Regions from separate parts of the Pseudomonas sp. MYb327 genome, predicted to be linked through region 1. Evidence: predicted binding sites of a transcription regulator. Region 1 holds the regulator's gene; each other region holds the start of a gene.
The links. Region 1 encodes FliA, which starts transcription of late flagellar genes. Its sites were predicted from a motif close to CTAAAGTTTNNNNNNNNNNNGCCGNTAA; they were not measured.

Region 1 (4,036 bases):
ACCACCAGCCAGAAACAGGTTCTAACCGCCGCTTATCACAGTTACAAGCGTTGCGGGCTTGCCGGCTGCATTCTGACTAAACTGGATGAAACGGCCAGTCTGGGCGAGGTGTTGAGCCTGGCCATCAGTCATGAATTGCCAGTGGCCTACCTGACCGATGGCCCGCGGATTCCGGATGATTTGCATCTGCCGCGTCGTCATCAGTTGGTTAGCCGCGCCGTCAGCGTGCAAATGCAGGAAGAACCCAGCGAAGAAGCCATGGCTGACATGTTCGCTGACATCTACCACAGTCCGACCAAGCAGGTTGGCTGAGGTAAAAATGAATAGTTTTTGTACCTACATCGATGGTCTGCCATGCATTGTTCCGGTTGAGAACGCGCAGCCAGTAATGTGGCCTCCGTCTATGCAAGACAAGGTAAAGAAATAACATGGGCAGCATGCATCCCGTACAGGTGATCGCGGTGACCGGCGGCAAAGGTGGCGTCGGGAAAACTAACGTGTCAGTGAACTTGTCCCTGGCTTTGGCTGAGCTTGGCCGGCGCGTCATGTTGCTGGACGCCGACCTGGGCCTGGCGAACGTCGACGTTCTGCTGGGACTGACACCCAAACGTACTCTGGCCGACGTGATCGAAGGCCGCTGCGAACTGCGCGACGTGCTGTTGCAAGGACCGGGCGGTATCCGCATCGTTCCGGCGGCTTCCGGCACCCAGAGCATGGTTCACTTGAGCCCGGCGCAACACGCCGGTCTGATCCAGGCTTTCAGCGATATTGGCGACAACCTCGACGTGCTGGTGATCGACACCGCTGCAGGTATTGGTGACTCGGTAGTCAGTTTCGTACGCGCTGCGCAAGAAGTGTTGCTGGTGGTCTGCGACGAGCCGACTTCGATCACTGACGCCTACGCATTGATCAAATTGCTCAACCGCGATTACGGCATGAATCGTTTCCGCGTCCTGGCCAATATGGCCCAGAGCCCGCAGGAAGGCCGTAACCTGTTCGCCAAACTGACCAAGGTCACTGACCGCTTCCTGGACGTCGCCCTGCAATACGTCGGCGCTGTGCCGTACGACGAAAGCGTGCGCAAGGCCGTGCAGAAGCAGCGCGCGGTCTACGAAGCGTTCCCGCGTTCCAAGTGCTCGCTGGCGTTCAAGGCCATCGCCCAAAAGGTCGATACCTGGCCGCTGCCAGCCAACCCGCGCGGGCACCTGGAGTTTTTCGTCGAGCGCCTCGTGCAACAAACGGCAGGACCCGTGCTATGACGGCCAGCGGTTACAACCTCTACAAGAAGTCGGCGCGTGACGCGCAGTACGAGCTGATCGAGCGTTACGCGCCACTGGTCAAACGCATTGCCTACCACTTGCTGGCGCGCCTGCCGGCCAGTGTCCAGGTCGAAGACCTGATTCAGGCCGGGATGATCGGCCTGCTTGAAGTATCAACAAAATACGACGCCAGCAAAGGCGCGAGTTTCGAAACGTACGCGGGCATTCGAATCCGCGGCGCCATGCTCGATGAAGTGCGCAAAGGGGACTGGGCGCCACGTTCGGTCCACCGCAATACCCGGATGGTCAGCGATGCTATTCGCTCGATTGAAGCTAAAACCGGCCGTGACGCTAAAGATCACGAAGTTGCGGCCGAACTCCAATTGAGTCTCGACGATTATTACGGGATTTTGAACGACACCCTCGGCAGCCGATTATTCAGTTTCGACGATCTGTTGCAGGACGGCGAACACGAAGGGCTGCACGAGGATGGCGCGAGTGCTCATCTCGAGCCGTCACGCGACCTGGAAGATGAACGCTTCCAGGCGGCGCTGGCGGACGCGATTGCCAATTTGCCGGAGCGTGAGCGACTGGTGTTGGCGCTGTACTACGACGAAGAGTTGAATCTCAAGGAAATCGGTGAAGTCCTGGGGGTTAGCGAATCTCGGGTCAGCCAGTTACACAGCCAGTGCGCGGCCCGTTTGCGGGGGCGTTTGGGAGAGTGGCGAGCGCGCTGAAGGCAGTGTGGGGGCACTGCGACGTGGCTGGTGGGGTGTTGAACCGCGCCGGTCTCGATCCGTTGTACTCCAGACAGTCATCGAGTGCTTTGCCAGATTGATTGAAATGGCGCGTCCAGGTGCTGGGCGCGTTTTAGTCTGCTTGGAGGTCGAATTGGACAAGAACATGAAAATCCTCATCGTTGATGACTTCTCAACGATGCGGCGGATCATAAAAAACCTGTTGCGTGACCTTGGGTTCACCAACACGGTCGAGGCCGACGATGGCACCACGGCCATTCCGGTGCTCAACAGCGGGAGCATCGACTTTCTGGTGACGGACTGGAACATGCCTGGCATGACCGGTATCGATCTGCTGCGCCACGTGCGTGCCGATGAAAAACTCAAGCACTTGCCAGTGCTGATGGTGACCGCTGAAGCCAAGCGCGAACAGATCATCGAAGCAGCCCAGGCCGGTGTAAACGGCTATGTAGTCAAGCCCTTCACGGCCCAGGCGTTGAAAGAAAAAATCGAGAAGATTTTCGAACGCATCGGTTGAACTGCGCCACGGGGGAGCTATGGGGCATAACGAATCTTCGCAGGGCGATTTTGAATCGACCCTGAAAAAACACGCCGTCGAACTGGTCGCGAGCCTTGAAAAAGGCAGGTTTGGCGATGCTGTGCAATTGATCCATGAGCTCAACCAGACCCGTGACCGCGGCCTGTATCAGGAAGTGGGCAAGCTCACCCGCGAGCTACATAGCGCGATCGTCAATTTCCAGATTGACCCGAACATGCCGCAAGCCGAGGAAGTGTCGCAAATCACCGACGCCACCGAGCGTCTGGGGTATGTGGTCAAGCTGACCGAGGCTGCTGCCAACCGCACCATGGACCTGGTGGAAAACGCCACGCCACTGGTCAACAGCCTGGCTGACGAAGCCCAGGCGTTGAGCACGGATTGGGGACGGTTCATGCGCCGCGAAGTCGGCGCCGAAGAGTTCCGCGAACTGGCTCGGCGAGTCGATGGATTCCTGGCACGCAGCAGCGCAGACAATCGCGCTGTGTCGAGCAACCTCAACGACATTCTGCTCGCCCAGGATTATCAGGACCTCACCGGTCAGGTGATCAAGCGTGTGACCCAACTGGTCACCGAAGTTGAAAGCAACCTGCTCAAGCTCGTGCTCATGGCCAGCCAGGTAGACCGCTTCGCGGGCATCGAACATGACCGTGAAGCGATGCTTGCAGAAAAAGATCCACAAAAACATCTCTCTCAGGGTGAAGGTCCGCAGATTCATGCCGATAAAAGAGAAGACGTTGTGTCCGGTCAGGACGATGTGGACGATTTGCTATCCAGCCTGGGATTTTAGATTTTCAGGTTTTTTAGGTTTTTAGACCTGTTAGGAGCACACCATTAATGAGCTTCGGCGCCGATGAAGAGATCCTTCAGGATTTCCTGGTTGAGGCCGGCGAGATTCTAGAGCAACTGTCCGAGCAACTGGTCGAGCTGGAAAGCCGACCGGATGATGCGGACTTGCTCAATGCAATTTTTCGCGGTTTTCACACTGTAAAAGGGGGCGCCGGCTTCCTCCAGCTCAACGAGCTGGTGGAGTGCTGTCACATCGCCGAGAACGTGTTCGACATCCTGCGCAAGGGTGAGCGTCGCGTCGACTCGGAATTGATGGACGTTGTTCTCGAAGCGCTGGACGCGGTGAACAGCATGTTCAGCGAAGTCCGCGAGCGCAGCCCGATCACGGCTGCCACACCTGAATTGCTTGCTGCCCTGGCACGTCTGGCCGAGCCGCAATCGGCTGACGAGGCCGCTCCTGCGCCTGTCGCTGAAGTGGTTGAAGCAGCCATTACCGAAAGCGAATCGGGTGACATCACCGACAATGAATTCGAACAGCTGCTGGACTCGCTGAACGCCGTCAAGGCCCAGGCCGAGGCGCCGGCGGATGCTCCTGCGCCAGCCAGCGATGCGGCGGCCAGCGACGAAATCACCGATGCCGAGTTCGAGTCGTTGCTCGACCAGTTGCACGGTAAAGGCCAGTTCGCCGTCGACGC
Region 2 (4,036 bases), 2.2 Mb from region 1:
CTGCGGCATGTCGCTGCGGATGCGCAGGTTGCGCGCCGGATCCATGCCCGCGGTCCATTCGAAATTGACTGCACCAGGAATGTGACCGCCCTTGGCTGCCAGCACTTTCTCGCCCGAGTATTCCAGCGGCCCCCGTGCGTCCCAGATCGCCAGGTCGGCGGCGCCGAGACGGCTTTGCAGGTACTCGCGGGTGGCGGTAGGTTCGTCATGCAGGGTCAGGCTGACCGGACCGCCGACCGCTGGCGGGATCTGAATCGACATCGGAAAGCCTTCCGCCAGCCAGGATTTCAGGCCGCCGTCGACGTAGTGGTATTTGCTGTGTCCGATGACATCCAGCAGCCAGATGAAGCGCCCGGCCCAGCCGCCGCCTTCGTCGTCATACACCACGTAGACCGTGTCGGGATTGTGTCCCAACTCACCGAACAACGCTTCGAGTGCCGCTTGCGGCGGCATCAGGCCTGGCGCCGGCGGCTGCCCGAGTTGCGTGCGCTTGGGATCGACAAAGCGTGCGCCGGGGATATGCCCTTCGGCGTAGCGGGCACTGCTGGTCAGGTCCACCAGGATCAGTTCGCGGGCTTCGAGGCGAGGGAGCAAGTCGCTCGGTTCGATTACCAGCGGCAAGCCAGAGAAGTCAGACATGTGAGGTCTCCAGGGCACAAAAGGGAGGATTGTAGCGCAGGCTCATTTGCCGCGTTCACTAAAGCTGTGCAGCGCTTTTTCGATGCACTGCGCGGTTTTGCCGAAGGCTTGCACGGTGATTTCGGAAAACGGCCCGCCGCCCTGATCCGCGACGACAATCATGATCACCCGGCCATTGTTGACCAGCGAGCGTAGCAACAGGTGTTCACCGCTGAATTGTGCGCGCAGATTGTTGGGCAGCAGGGCGGAAAACTGCGCGTTATTGGCCGGAGTCAGGCGAACCTGGGCCTGTTGCGCGAGCAGGCGTTGCAGCACGTTGCTTTGGCTGACTGAGAAATTCAGCCCGGCTACTTCTGTAGGTAATCCAGCGGTCTGATGCACTCGCAGATTGGCGTGGGTGCGATCGGCCATCAGGATCATCACCCGACGCATGCCGCACGCGACCAGCGCGTCACGGGCGGACGTGGTCAAGTGCATGGCGTTGGTGAATCGACTCGGCTCGACCAGCAATTCGGCGCATTGTTTGCGCCACTTCGCCAGGTCCTCGGCCGTCGGCGCCGGCGCCGGGAGCAATCCGGCATGGACACGGTTCATGCCCCACGGCCAGATCAGCGCTTCGGCGGGGTGCCAGAGGTCGAGCATGGCGTGATGGCGTGCACTGTTGGCCGCCTGTTGGTGCAACTGTTGCTGCAACTCGTCCATCGGCATTTGCAGGTAAAGGCTGGTCAGGTATTGCCAGCGTTTACTATGCGGACTGTCCCAGGCCTGTTGTGCCGACAACGCCAAGCCGTTGGCCAGCAGCACGGTGTTGGCCGGCTGATTGAGCCAGCGGCGCAGGTTCGGATCATCATCGAGGCGGTTTTGCTGACGCAATGGGTGCTCGCTGTCGCGGGCAATGCGCAGGACTTTCACCAATTCCCGTTGCTCGGTGAGCAAAAGTCGATAGCCCTGTTGCACCCAGATCGGCAAGCGCCAGATGTCCACCAATGCCAAGCCGATTTTTAGCAGAGACACGCCAAACAATTGCTTTTCGACTTTGCGCGCGGACTCGCCTTTATAGATGACCCGCAATTCCCAGTCTTCGAGCAATTGCGGGTGAGTCAGCGCCAAGGGCCACAGCGGCGACAGAAACAGCAGGCTGCCCCAATGGATGTCCTGCCACAGGCGTGCCAGGCGACTGGCAAAAAAACCGTTGGCCTGTTGCGTGGCGTGCTGGCTGATCATTTGTAACTGACGCAGGGCTTTTGGAATCTCGGCCTGAGGCAGCACCGGCATGCGCTCAAGCAATTCTTCAGTGCGCTTCAAGCCGAGGCGATTGATCGCGATCTCAAGGTTTTCCGCCGGCTCGGTCATGTTGCCATGGGTGTGCCGGTTGGCTTCGCGGATCACGCTCAAGGCCAGGGCGGGGCTGTCCTGCATCAATTCGGCGATGTCGCGCAGCGAGCTGCGACTGTTGCGGATCGCCTGGCAGACGAGGTCGTGGCTGTGTTGCGGAACCGGCAGGCGCACGCCATCGAGAAGCTTTACCCAGCCTTCGAGCGTGGTCGGTTTTGGAGTCGGAACGTTCGTTTCGTTAGCCATGGTGGGAGGCGATCATCGTCAGCATTATCTATGCCCGGAATGGGTCAAATTGGCTTTTCGCCTGAACTGGCTATAGTCTGGCGCAGTTTTGCCGATAAGTAGAAGAAGAGATTTTTTAACTTCCGAATATGACCTTGAACCCGACTCAGTAAGTGCTCTCCTACCTATGGCTAAAATAATCGGCATCATCGTCGTATTCGCGAGCGTGCTCGGCGGATACGTGCTCTCCCACGGCAAAATTGCCGCCCTGATCCAACCCTTCGAGGTCATGATTATCGGTGGTGCGGCCCTCGGTGCATTCCTGCAGGCCAACCCCGGCTACATGACGATGCACGTGCTCAAGAAGTCCCTGAGCATGTTCGGTTCGCGCTTCAATCACGGCTTCTATCTTGAAGTGTTGGGCCTGATCTACGAGATCCTCAACAAGAGCCGCCGCGAAGGCATGATGGCCATCGAAGGCGACATCGAAGATGCCGCTGCGAGCCCGATCTTCGCCAAGTATCCGGCAGTCCTCAAGGACGAGCGCATGACCGCGTTCATCTGCGATTACTTGCGCATCATGTCCTCCGGCAACATGGCTCCCCATGAGCTGGAAGGCCTTTTCGACATGGAACTGTTCAGCCTCAAGGAAGACCTTGAACACCCGTCGCACGCGGTGAACGGCATCGCCGACGCCATGCCCGGCTTCGGTATCGTTGCGGCGGTACTGGGTATCGTGGTGACCATGGCTTCCCTGGGTGAGGGCGACCAGAAGTCCATCGGCCTGCACGTAGGTGCGGCACTGGTGGGTACCTTCTTCGGTATTCTTGCCGCCTACGGTTTCTTCGGTCCGCTGGCCCACTCTCTGGCCCACGATGCCAAGGAAGAATTGAACGTCTACGAAGCCATTAAGGCTTCGCTGGTGGCTTCGGCTTCCGGCATGCCGCCATCGCTGGCCGTGGAGTTCGGGCGCAAAGTGCTGTACCCGGCGCACCGTCCTAGCTTCGCTGAGCTCGAACAAGCGGTTCGTGGTCGTTAAGCATGGAAAATAACCAGCCGATAATCATCAAGCGCGTCAAACGCATCGCCGGCGGGCATCACGGGGGCGCGTGGAAAATCGCCTTCGCTGACTTCGCCACGGCGATGATGGCGTTCTTCCTGGTGTTGTGGCTGTTGTCCACGGCAACGCCAGAGCAGAAGATCGCCATCGCCGGTTACTTCAAAGACCCGATCGGCTTCTCCGAAAGTGGCACGCCATACATCATCGATTTGGGCGGCACGCCGACCCTGGCGCCGGAAAACACCCTTAACCCCGAGGTGAAGTCCCAGCCGCAGCCGGACAAAGTGACCGTCGACGCCGAACAGGTCGAAGGCATGGCTGAAATGGTCGAGAAGGAGCGCCTCGAGCTGTTGCTGCAAGAACTACAGAACAAGGTCGAAGAAAATCCGCAGCTGCAGAAATTCAAAGACCAGATCCTGTTCGAGATCACCCAGGACGGCTTGCGCATCCAGATCGTGGACGCGGAAAACCGACCGATGTTCGACTCGGGCTCGGCGCGTCTGAAACCGTACTTCGAAGACATCCTGCTGGCCATGGCCGACACGATCAAAGCGGTGCCGAACAAGATCAGCATCAGCGGTCACACCGACGCCAAGCCGTACACCGGCACCGGTGATTTCGGTAACTGGGAACTCTCGGCCAACCGTGCCAACGCCGCTCGCCGTGCGTTGGTGGCGGGCAGCTATCCGGACCAGCAAGTGGCGCGAGTGGTGGGTTATGCCTCGTCGGCGCTGTTCGACCGCGAGCACCCGTTCAACCCGGTCAACCGCCGTATCG
Region 3 (4,036 bases), 400 kb from region 1:
CACCCGCTTCATTTGCCTGGGCCGACGTGCCATCGCCCGCTTCGCTGGAGCGGCGCATGGCGTCAACGGCGGACTGGGTGCCGGCCTGCAAGCGGTCGATCATGCCCTGGATTTCCTGGGTGCTGATTTGCGTGCGGCTGGCCAACGCCCGCACCTCATCGGCCACCACCGCAAAACCGCGCCCGGCCTCACCGGCACGAGCCGCTTCGATCGCCGCGTTGAGTGCCAGCAGGTTGGTCTGTTCGGCGATCGAGCGGATCACTCCCAGCACGCTGACAATCGACGACACGTCTTTTTGCAAGCTGTCGAGGGACACACCGCTGCTGCGAATGTCATCCACCAACGCATGAATTTTCACGATACTGCCGGCCACCACACGCTTGGCAGCCTGGCCTTCTTCGTCGGTCTGCTGGGCGGCAACCGCGGCGTTTTGCGCGCTCTTGGCCACTTCCTGGGCGGCGGCCGACATCTCATTGATCGCGGTGGCGACCTGGTCCGTCTCGTGACGCTGACGCTCCATCGCCTGATCCGAGCGATTGGCCTGCTCGGAAACCTGATTCACCAGCCCGGTCAGTTGCGAGGTCATTTCGGTGATCTGGCGCACCAGGCCGTGAATCTTGTCGACAAAGCGGTTGAACGAACCGGCCAGTGCACCCAGCTCATCCTGGCTGGTGATGGTCAGACGCCGGGTCAGGTCGCCCTCGCCCGCCGCGATGTCGTCGAGGTTGGCTTTCATCTGGTTCAGCGGACGCAAAATGGTGTTGGCCAACAACATCCCGGCTGCCGCGATCACCAGCAGCACCACCAACGCCACCCCGACAATGCTTAGCACCACGCCTTGCATGCGTTCCTGGACCTTGGCCTCGACTACGGCGACTTGTGCTTCGATGCCGTCGAGGTTGACCGAGGTACCCACCGCCATGTCCCACTTCGGCAGGAATTCGGTGTAACCGAGCTTGGGCACCAGCACCTGGGTGTTACCCGGCAGCGGCGAGCTGTATTGCAGGTAGTGCGTGCCGTCCTGGGCGACTTTAACCAGATCGCGATTGACGTAAACCCCGTTCGGATCGCGATTGTCCTTGAAGCTTTTGCCCACGCCTTCCGGGTCTTTTGCCTTGAACAGGCGCACGGTGTTGGAGTCGTAGCCGAAGAAATAGCCGTCCTTGCCGTAGGTGATATTCGACAGCAACTTGATCGCCTGGGCCCGCGCCGCGTCATCGCCTTGAGCGGCGGCGTCGTACAACGGTTTGATCGTGGTCATGGCCACTGCGACGTAACTTTGCAGTGTAGCCTTGGCGTCGCTGAGCAGGCGCTGGCGGGTTTCCTCGACTTCCTTGCGCGCCTGTTCCTGCAGGATGAACAACGTGGTCAGGCTGATGACCAGCGAGAAGAGCAACACCGGGAGGACGGCAAGGGACAGGACTTTGGCCTTAAGGCTCATGCGCATGACGTTCACTCTTTTGATTTTGTTGGCGTGGTTAAAAGCTTTAACGGCAACAAAAACCAAAACTGTAGGAGCCGGCTTGCTGGCGATGGCGCCGTTGAAATCGCCATCGCCAGCAAGCCGGCTCCTGCAGGTAAATCACAGCACCATCGCAGCAATCCAGCCGAACGCCAGCAACGGCAGGTTGTAATGCAGGAACGTCGGGACCACGGTGTCCCAGATGTGGTGATGCTGGCCGTCGATGTTCAAGCCGGAGGTCGGGCCGAGGGTCGAGTCCGAGGCCGGGGAGCCGGCGTCACCCAGCGCGCCGGCGGTGCCAACGATGCTCACGATGGCAATCGGGCTGAAACCCAGTTGCACGCACAACGGCACGAAAATCACCGCCAGGATCGGCACGGTGGAAAACGACGAACCGATACCCATGGTCACCAGCAGACCGACCAGCAGCATCAGCAAAGCGCCAATCGCCTTACTGTGGCCGATCCACGCGGCCGACGCTTCAACCAGGGTTTGCACTTCGCCGGTGGCCTTGATCACTTCGCCAAACCCGGACGCGGCGATCATGATGAAGCCGATCATTGCCATCATCTTCATGCCTTCGGTGAACAGGTCATCGGTGTCACGCCATTTGACGATGCCCGACACCGAGAAAATCAGAAAGCCCACCAGCGCGCCGATAATCATCGAGTCCAGCAGCAACTGCACGACGAACGCCGCGGCAATCGCCAAACCGGCGACCATCAGGCTCAGCGGGTTGTATTGCACCGCGACCTGTTCGACTTGCTCGATCTTTGCCAGGTCGTAAACGCGCTTCTTGCGGTAACTGATAAACGCCACCCCAAGCCCGACCAGCATGCCCAACGCCGGAATGCCCATGGCATGGGTGACGTTGATGCCGCTGATATCCACACCGCTGCGGGCGACGTTGGCCAGCAGGATTTCATTGAGGAAGATATTGCCGAAACCCACGGGCAGGAACATGTACGGGGTGATCAAACCGAAGGTGATAACGCAGGCGATCAACCGACGGTCCAGCTGCAACTTGGTCAGCACATATAAAAGTGGCGGCACCAGCAACGGGATAAACGCGATGTGAATCGGCAGGATGTTCTGCGAGGCGATGGCCACCACCCACAACAGGCCGATCAGCAACCACTTGACCTGACCGCCACCGGTCGCGTGCTGACGATCGACCATGGCCAGCGCCTTGTCCGCCAGTGCATGGGCCAGGCCGGACTTGGCAATCGCCACCGCGAAAGCGCCGAGCAACGCGTAGGACAACGCCACCGTCGCCCCGCCGCCGAGCCCGCTGTTGAAAGCCTTGAGCGTCGCGTCGATGCCCAGGCCACCGGTCAAGCCACCCACCAGCGCACCCACGATGAGCGCGATGACCACATGCACGCGGGACAGGCTGAGAATCAGCATGACGCCCACCGCGGCGATGACTGCATTCATTTCATTACCTCGAGACAAACGGAAAGAGTCCGGCCGGCAGTTCGCATGAGCGGCCAGCAGATTGAAATATGGGTTTTATTAGAGGGCGCGCACTGTGCCGGACCGATGCCGCCTTGTCAAAGCCGGACGCATCCTTTGCAGGAGCCGGCTTGCTGGCGATGAGGCCATGGAACATGGCGGTATTATTGAGATCGCTATCGCTGGCAAGCCAGCGCCTACAGGTGATTCGATATTTCCAGGGCGGCGTAAAGAAAGCCAAACCCCGGCCGTTACAGTGCAAAGTCTCAGATATTTATCGAATAAAGGACGTCTCCATGTCGCTCAGACAACTTTCCATTCAATGGAAAATCACCCTGCTGGCCGGGCTGTGCCTGGCGGGCATCGTGACCCTGCTGGTGGGTCTTTCGCTGTATCGCATGGAGCACAGCTCCGCGCTGGTGAAAGCCTCGAGCATGGAGATGCTGACGGAAGCGGCCCAGGCGCGGATCGAATCCCAGGGTGAAAATCAGGCGCTGGGCATTCGCCAGCAGTTCATGGACGCCTATCAATATGGCCATGGTTTTTCCCGTCAGGTGCTGTTTCTGCGTGATCAGGCAGAGAAGCGTTTTCTCGATGCCTTCGACCTGCGTGAAGACCTGACTCGCCAGGTCAAGTCGGCCCTGCAAGCCAACCCGGAACTGCTCGGCCTGTCGCTGGTGTTCGAACCCAACGGGCTGGACGGCAAGGATGAGCTGTTCGCCGGTCAGGCGGAATTGGGCAGTAACGACAAGGGCCGATTCGCCCTGTACTGGTCGCAACCGACACCGGGCAAGGTGACCTCGATGGCGCTGCCCGAAAGCGACATGGCCGACACCAGTACCGGCCCCAGCGGCGAACCGGCCAACGCCTGGTTCACCTGCCCGCGCACCAGCCTCAAGCCGTGCGTGATCGAACCCTACTTCTATATGATCGACGGCCAGAATGTGCTGATGACCAGCATCGTTTTCCCGCTGATGGTCAACGGTAAAGTCATCGCTTCGCTGTCGGTGGACATCAACCTCAACAGCCTGCAAACGGTCAGCCAGGCCGCGAGCAAAAAGCTTTATGACGGCCAGACCAGCGTCAGCATCGTCAGCCCGGCCGGCCTGCTCGCCGGTT
Region 4 (4,036 bases), 2.4 Mb from region 1:
GTTGTCGGGTGCTGGAAGTGACGCCGCTGGCCCGGGAATTAATTAAAAGCTTTTGTTCGATGCCAGTGGAATATCCACAGGGCGACAGCCAGGAAGCGCGGTTGGTGAGTGTGTTACTGGATCAGTTGGCGACGCTGCCGGAAGTCGGATTTTCCCTGCCGTTGCCGCGGCATGAACGATTGCTGGGGCTATGCAACGAGCTGATCGAGAATCCCGAGCGTAACGTGACGTTGCAGCAATGGGCGGAACGATTGGGCACGTCGGAAAAAACCCTGATGCGACTGTTCCAGCGGGAAACCGGGTTGAGCTTCCGCGGCTGGCGCCAGCGTGTGCGCCTGTTATCGTCGTTGAGTTTGCTGGAGGAGGGCGACAGCGTGACCAATGCCGCGCTGGCCTGTGGGTATGACTCGACGTCGGCGTTTATTGCGGCGTTCAAAAGTCTGTTCGGGTTTACCCCGGGAGAGCTCTTCCGGCAGTGACGGCCCCATCGTTGGCAAGCCAACTCCTACAAGGACGATGCAAAAACCTGTAGGAGCTGGCGTGCCAGCGATCGACCGCGAAGCGGTCGCCGGTCAGGTACGGAACCGACGCACCAACCCGTCCAGCTCATTCGACAACCCCGCCAGACTCTGGGAATCCAGCCGCGCCGAGTTCGCCAGTTCCGCCACCAACTGCGCATCACCATGGATCTGGCTGATGTGCCGGTTGATGTCTTCAGCCACTTGATGCTGTTGCTCAGCCGCCGTGGCGATCTGGGTGTTCATGTCGCGGATCACGTCCACCGACTCGCGAATCTGCCCGAAGCTGCTGCGTGCTTCACCAATACGCGTGACCGATTGCTGCGACACTTCCAGGCTCGCATGCATCTGCTGAGTGACCTGGCTGGTGCGCTTGGCGAGGTTGCCCAGCAAACCATCGATTTCCGCCGTGGAATCAGCCGTGCGCTTGGCCAGCGCGCGCACTTCGTCCGCCACCACCGCAAAACCGCGACCTTGTTCGCCGGCCCGAGCTGCCTCAATCGCGGCGTTAAGCGCGAGCAAGTTGGTTTGCTCGGCGATCGAACGGATGGTGCCGAGGATCGACTGGATGTCGTTGCTGTCGCGCTCCAGTTGCTGCATTGACTGCGCCGACTGTTCGATTTCCTGGCTCAGGCGATCGACGCTGCTCACCGCGGCATCAATTTGCTGCTGACCTTCGCGAGCCTGACGCTGACCACTGTCGGCGGACTCGGCCGCCTGACTGCAGGAACGCGCCACTTCGTTGGCCGTGGCGACCATTTCGTGGAACGCGGTGGACACCATGTCCACGGCTTCACGCTGGCGTCCGGCCGCTTCGGCCATGTCGCTGGAAACCTGGGTCGAGCTCTTTGACGTTGCGAGGATTTTGGTCGCGGCACCGCCAATGCTCTGGATCAGGTTGCGGATCGCGGTGAGGAACTGGTTGAACCAGCTGGCCAATTGCGCGGTTTCGTCGCTGCCGCGAATTTGCAGGTTTTTCGTCAGGTCCCCTTCGCCCTGGGCAATGCCTTCCAGGCCATTGGCGACGCTGCGGATCGGACGCACGATGACGCTGGCGAAGCTGGCGCCGACCACGGCGAAGATCACCGCCAGTGCCGCCGCGATGATCGCGATCAACCAGGTCAGTTGGGTCGCCGTGCTCATCACGTCGCTCTGCTTGATCAGGCCGATGAAGGTCCAGCCCAGTTGCTCCGATGGCCAGACGTTGGCCATGTAGCGTTCGCCATTGAGTTCGACTTCAACCAGGCCTTTGCCGGCCTTGGCCAGTTGCGCATAACCCTCGCCGAGGCTGCCCAGGGCCTTGAAGTTGTGTTCCGGTTGCTTCGGGTCGACCAGCACGGTGCCGGTGTTTTCCAGCAGCATCAGGTAGCCGCTTTCGCCGAGCTTGATCTGCTTGACCAGTTCGGTCAGCTGCTTGAGCGACACGTCGATGCTGACCACGCCGCCGTTGGTGCCCAGCTTGTTGTCGATGGTACGGACGGTACTGACGTAGGACGTATCGGTTTGCGCCCAGTAATAGGCTTCGGTACGGAACGGCTTGCCCGGTTTGGCCTGGGCCGCCTTGTACCACGGACGCTGGCGCGGGTCGTAGTTGGCCAGCTTGGCATCGTCCGGCCAAGACACATAACCACCGGCGGCGGTGCCGAGAATCGCGTAGGCATAGGACGGGTGGGCGTTGCCCAGGTCCTGCAGGAAACCAAAGAGTTTTTTGTCCGCCTCACCTTGAGGAATGCTGGCGGCGTTGGCGCTCATGTAGGTCTTGAGGCTGTCGTCAGAGTTGGTGATCAGCGGTTGCTTGGCCAGGTACTCGACGTTTTGGCTGATGCCGTCGAAGAACAGTTGCATGGCATTGCTGACCTGACGGATTTCGCGACCGCTGCTGTCGACGAATTCGTCCTTGGCATCACTGCGCAAGTTCAGCACAACGAGGGTGGCGACCAGCACCACGGGCAAGCAGGCGATGATTGCAAACGCCCAGGTCAACTTCTGTTTGATGTTCATCCGCGCTCCAGATTTTCTTGTAGGCCCACGCAGTGCAGATGACTCGCGGTTTATTGGCAGCCGTAAACGTTCTAATGAACCCGGATCCGTGAGTGCGGCATCGTTATTGTTGTAGAAACGATTGTCGGACAAATCAGTTTGTCACTTAGGACTTCGGCGGCTGTCGGAGGAAATTGAGGACTGATTTGAAAAATCCTGCGAGGGGTATGAATCCGGATGTCAGCTTCTGTCACAAATGCCCTCGCATCCCTTGGATAGCAAGTGCTGCGGCCTCGGCTATGATCCTCGGCGACCGCTGACGGATCGCAGGTTTTGCTGATGAAAACGGCACATTGTGTGCATTGGCAATGTTCATAGGTCGGCACCCCCTCCCCCGATTGCGTGGATTGCCGTATAACGAATGACTTTCGCGTGTTTGGTAATAAAGGACCCACAATAAAAGCTGATGAAGACTCCAAAACGCATTGAACCCCTGATCGAGGACGGTCTGGTCGACGAGGTGCTGCGCCCACTCATGAGTGGTAAAGAAGCAGCTGTTTATGTGGTGCGCTGCGGCAACGAGTTACGTTGCGCGAAGGTCTACAAGGAGGCGAATAAACGCAGTTTTCGTCAGGCGGCCGAGTATCAGGAAGGCCGCAAGGTACGCAACAGCCGTCAGGCGCGGGCCATGGCCAAGGGTTCCAAGTTTGGCCGCAAGGAAACCGAAGACGCCTGGCAGAACGCCGAAGTGGCGGCGCTGTTCCGTCTGGCCAGTGCCGGTGTGCGAGTGCCCAAGCCGTATGACTTCCTCGAAGGCGTGCTGCTCATGGAACTGGTGGCCGACGAGTACGGCGATGCCGCGCCGCGTCTGAACGACGTGGTGCTGGAACCGGACCAGGCGCGCGAGTATCACGCGTACCTGATCTCGCAGATCGTGCTGATGCTGTGTACCGGTCTGGTGCACGGTGACTTGTCCGAGTTCAACGTGCTGCTGACGCCGACCGGTCCGGTGATCATCGACCTGCCGCAAGCAGTGGACGCGGCGGGCAACAACCACGCGTTCAGCATGCTGGAGCGGGATGTGGGCAACATGGCGTCCTACTTCGGGCGGTTTGCGCCGGAGTTGAAAAAAACCAGGTACGCCAAGGAAATGTGGGCCCTGTACGAGGCCGGTACCTTGCACCCGGCCAGTATCCTGACTGGCGAGTTCGACGAACCGGAAGAGTTGGCCGACGTGGGCGGCATCATGCGCGAGATCGAGGCTGCACGCCTGGATGAAGAGCGCAAGCAAGCGGCCCGCGCCGCTGACGATGCACCGCCAAGCAAGGCCGAAGAACCGCCTCCACCCTGGATGCAGTGAGCGGCTAAAGAAAAACCCGGCTTCGGCCGGGTTTTTTATGTCCGTCACAAAACCCTCTGTAGGAGCAAGCTTGCTCGCGATAGCGTCGGCACATTAAAAATCAAAGTGTCAGGACCTCTGCCATCGCGAGCAAGCTTGCTCCTACAGGTGTTAGGTATTAGTCGTGGGAGTGCAGCAC

Region 2: the regulator FliA is predicted to act here: its motif matches at 2,291-2,318, upstream of motA (flagellar motor stator protein MotA).
Region 3: the regulator FliA is predicted to act here: its motif matches at 1,488-1,515, upstream of ABVN21_RS04990 (methyl-accepting chemotaxis protein).
Region 4: the regulator FliA is predicted to act here: its motif matches at 2,670-2,697, upstream of ABVN21_RS20300 (methyl-accepting chemotaxis protein).

The regions. Positions count from the first base shown of each region.
Region 1 covers NZ_CP159258.1:717,097-721,132, forward strand. Annotated here, with positions in the region: gene flhF (flagellar biosynthesis protein FlhF) at 1-312, shown strand, start outside; gene fleN (flagellar synthesis regulator FleN) at 429-1,259, shown strand; gene fliA (RNA polymerase sigma factor FliA) at 1,256-1,996, shown strand; gene ABVN21_RS03225 (chemotaxis response regulator CheY) at 2,163-2,534, shown strand; gene ABVN21_RS03230 (protein phosphatase CheZ) at 2,554-3,342, shown strand; gene ABVN21_RS03235 (chemotaxis protein CheA) at 3,390-4,036, shown strand, end outside.
Region 2 covers NZ_CP159258.1:4,656,525-4,660,560, reverse strand. Annotated here, with positions in the region: gene ABVN21_RS21000 (rhodanese-like domain-containing protein) at 1-639, opposite strand, end outside; gene ABVN21_RS20995 (HDOD domain-containing protein) at 682-2,220, opposite strand; gene motA (flagellar motor stator protein MotA) at 2,387-3,238, shown strand; gene motB (flagellar motor protein MotB) at 3,241-4,036, shown strand, end outside.
Region 3 covers NZ_CP159258.1:1,120,945-1,124,980, reverse strand. Annotated here, with positions in the region: gene ABVN21_RS04990 (methyl-accepting chemotaxis protein) at 1-1,447, opposite strand, end outside; gene ABVN21_RS04985 (Na+/H+ antiporter NhaC family protein) at 1,583-2,899, opposite strand; gene ABVN21_RS04980 (methyl-accepting chemotaxis protein) at 3,214-4,036, shown strand, end outside.
Region 4 covers NZ_CP159258.1:4,496,667-4,500,702, reverse strand. Annotated here, with positions in the region: gene ABVN21_RS20305 (helix-turn-helix transcriptional regulator) at 1-479, shown strand, start outside; gene ABVN21_RS20300 (methyl-accepting chemotaxis protein) at 573-2,519, opposite strand; gene ABVN21_RS20295 (PA4780 family RIO1-like protein kinase) at 2,965-3,858, shown strand; gene cueR (Cu(I)-responsive transcriptional regulator) at 4,009-4,036, opposite strand, start outside.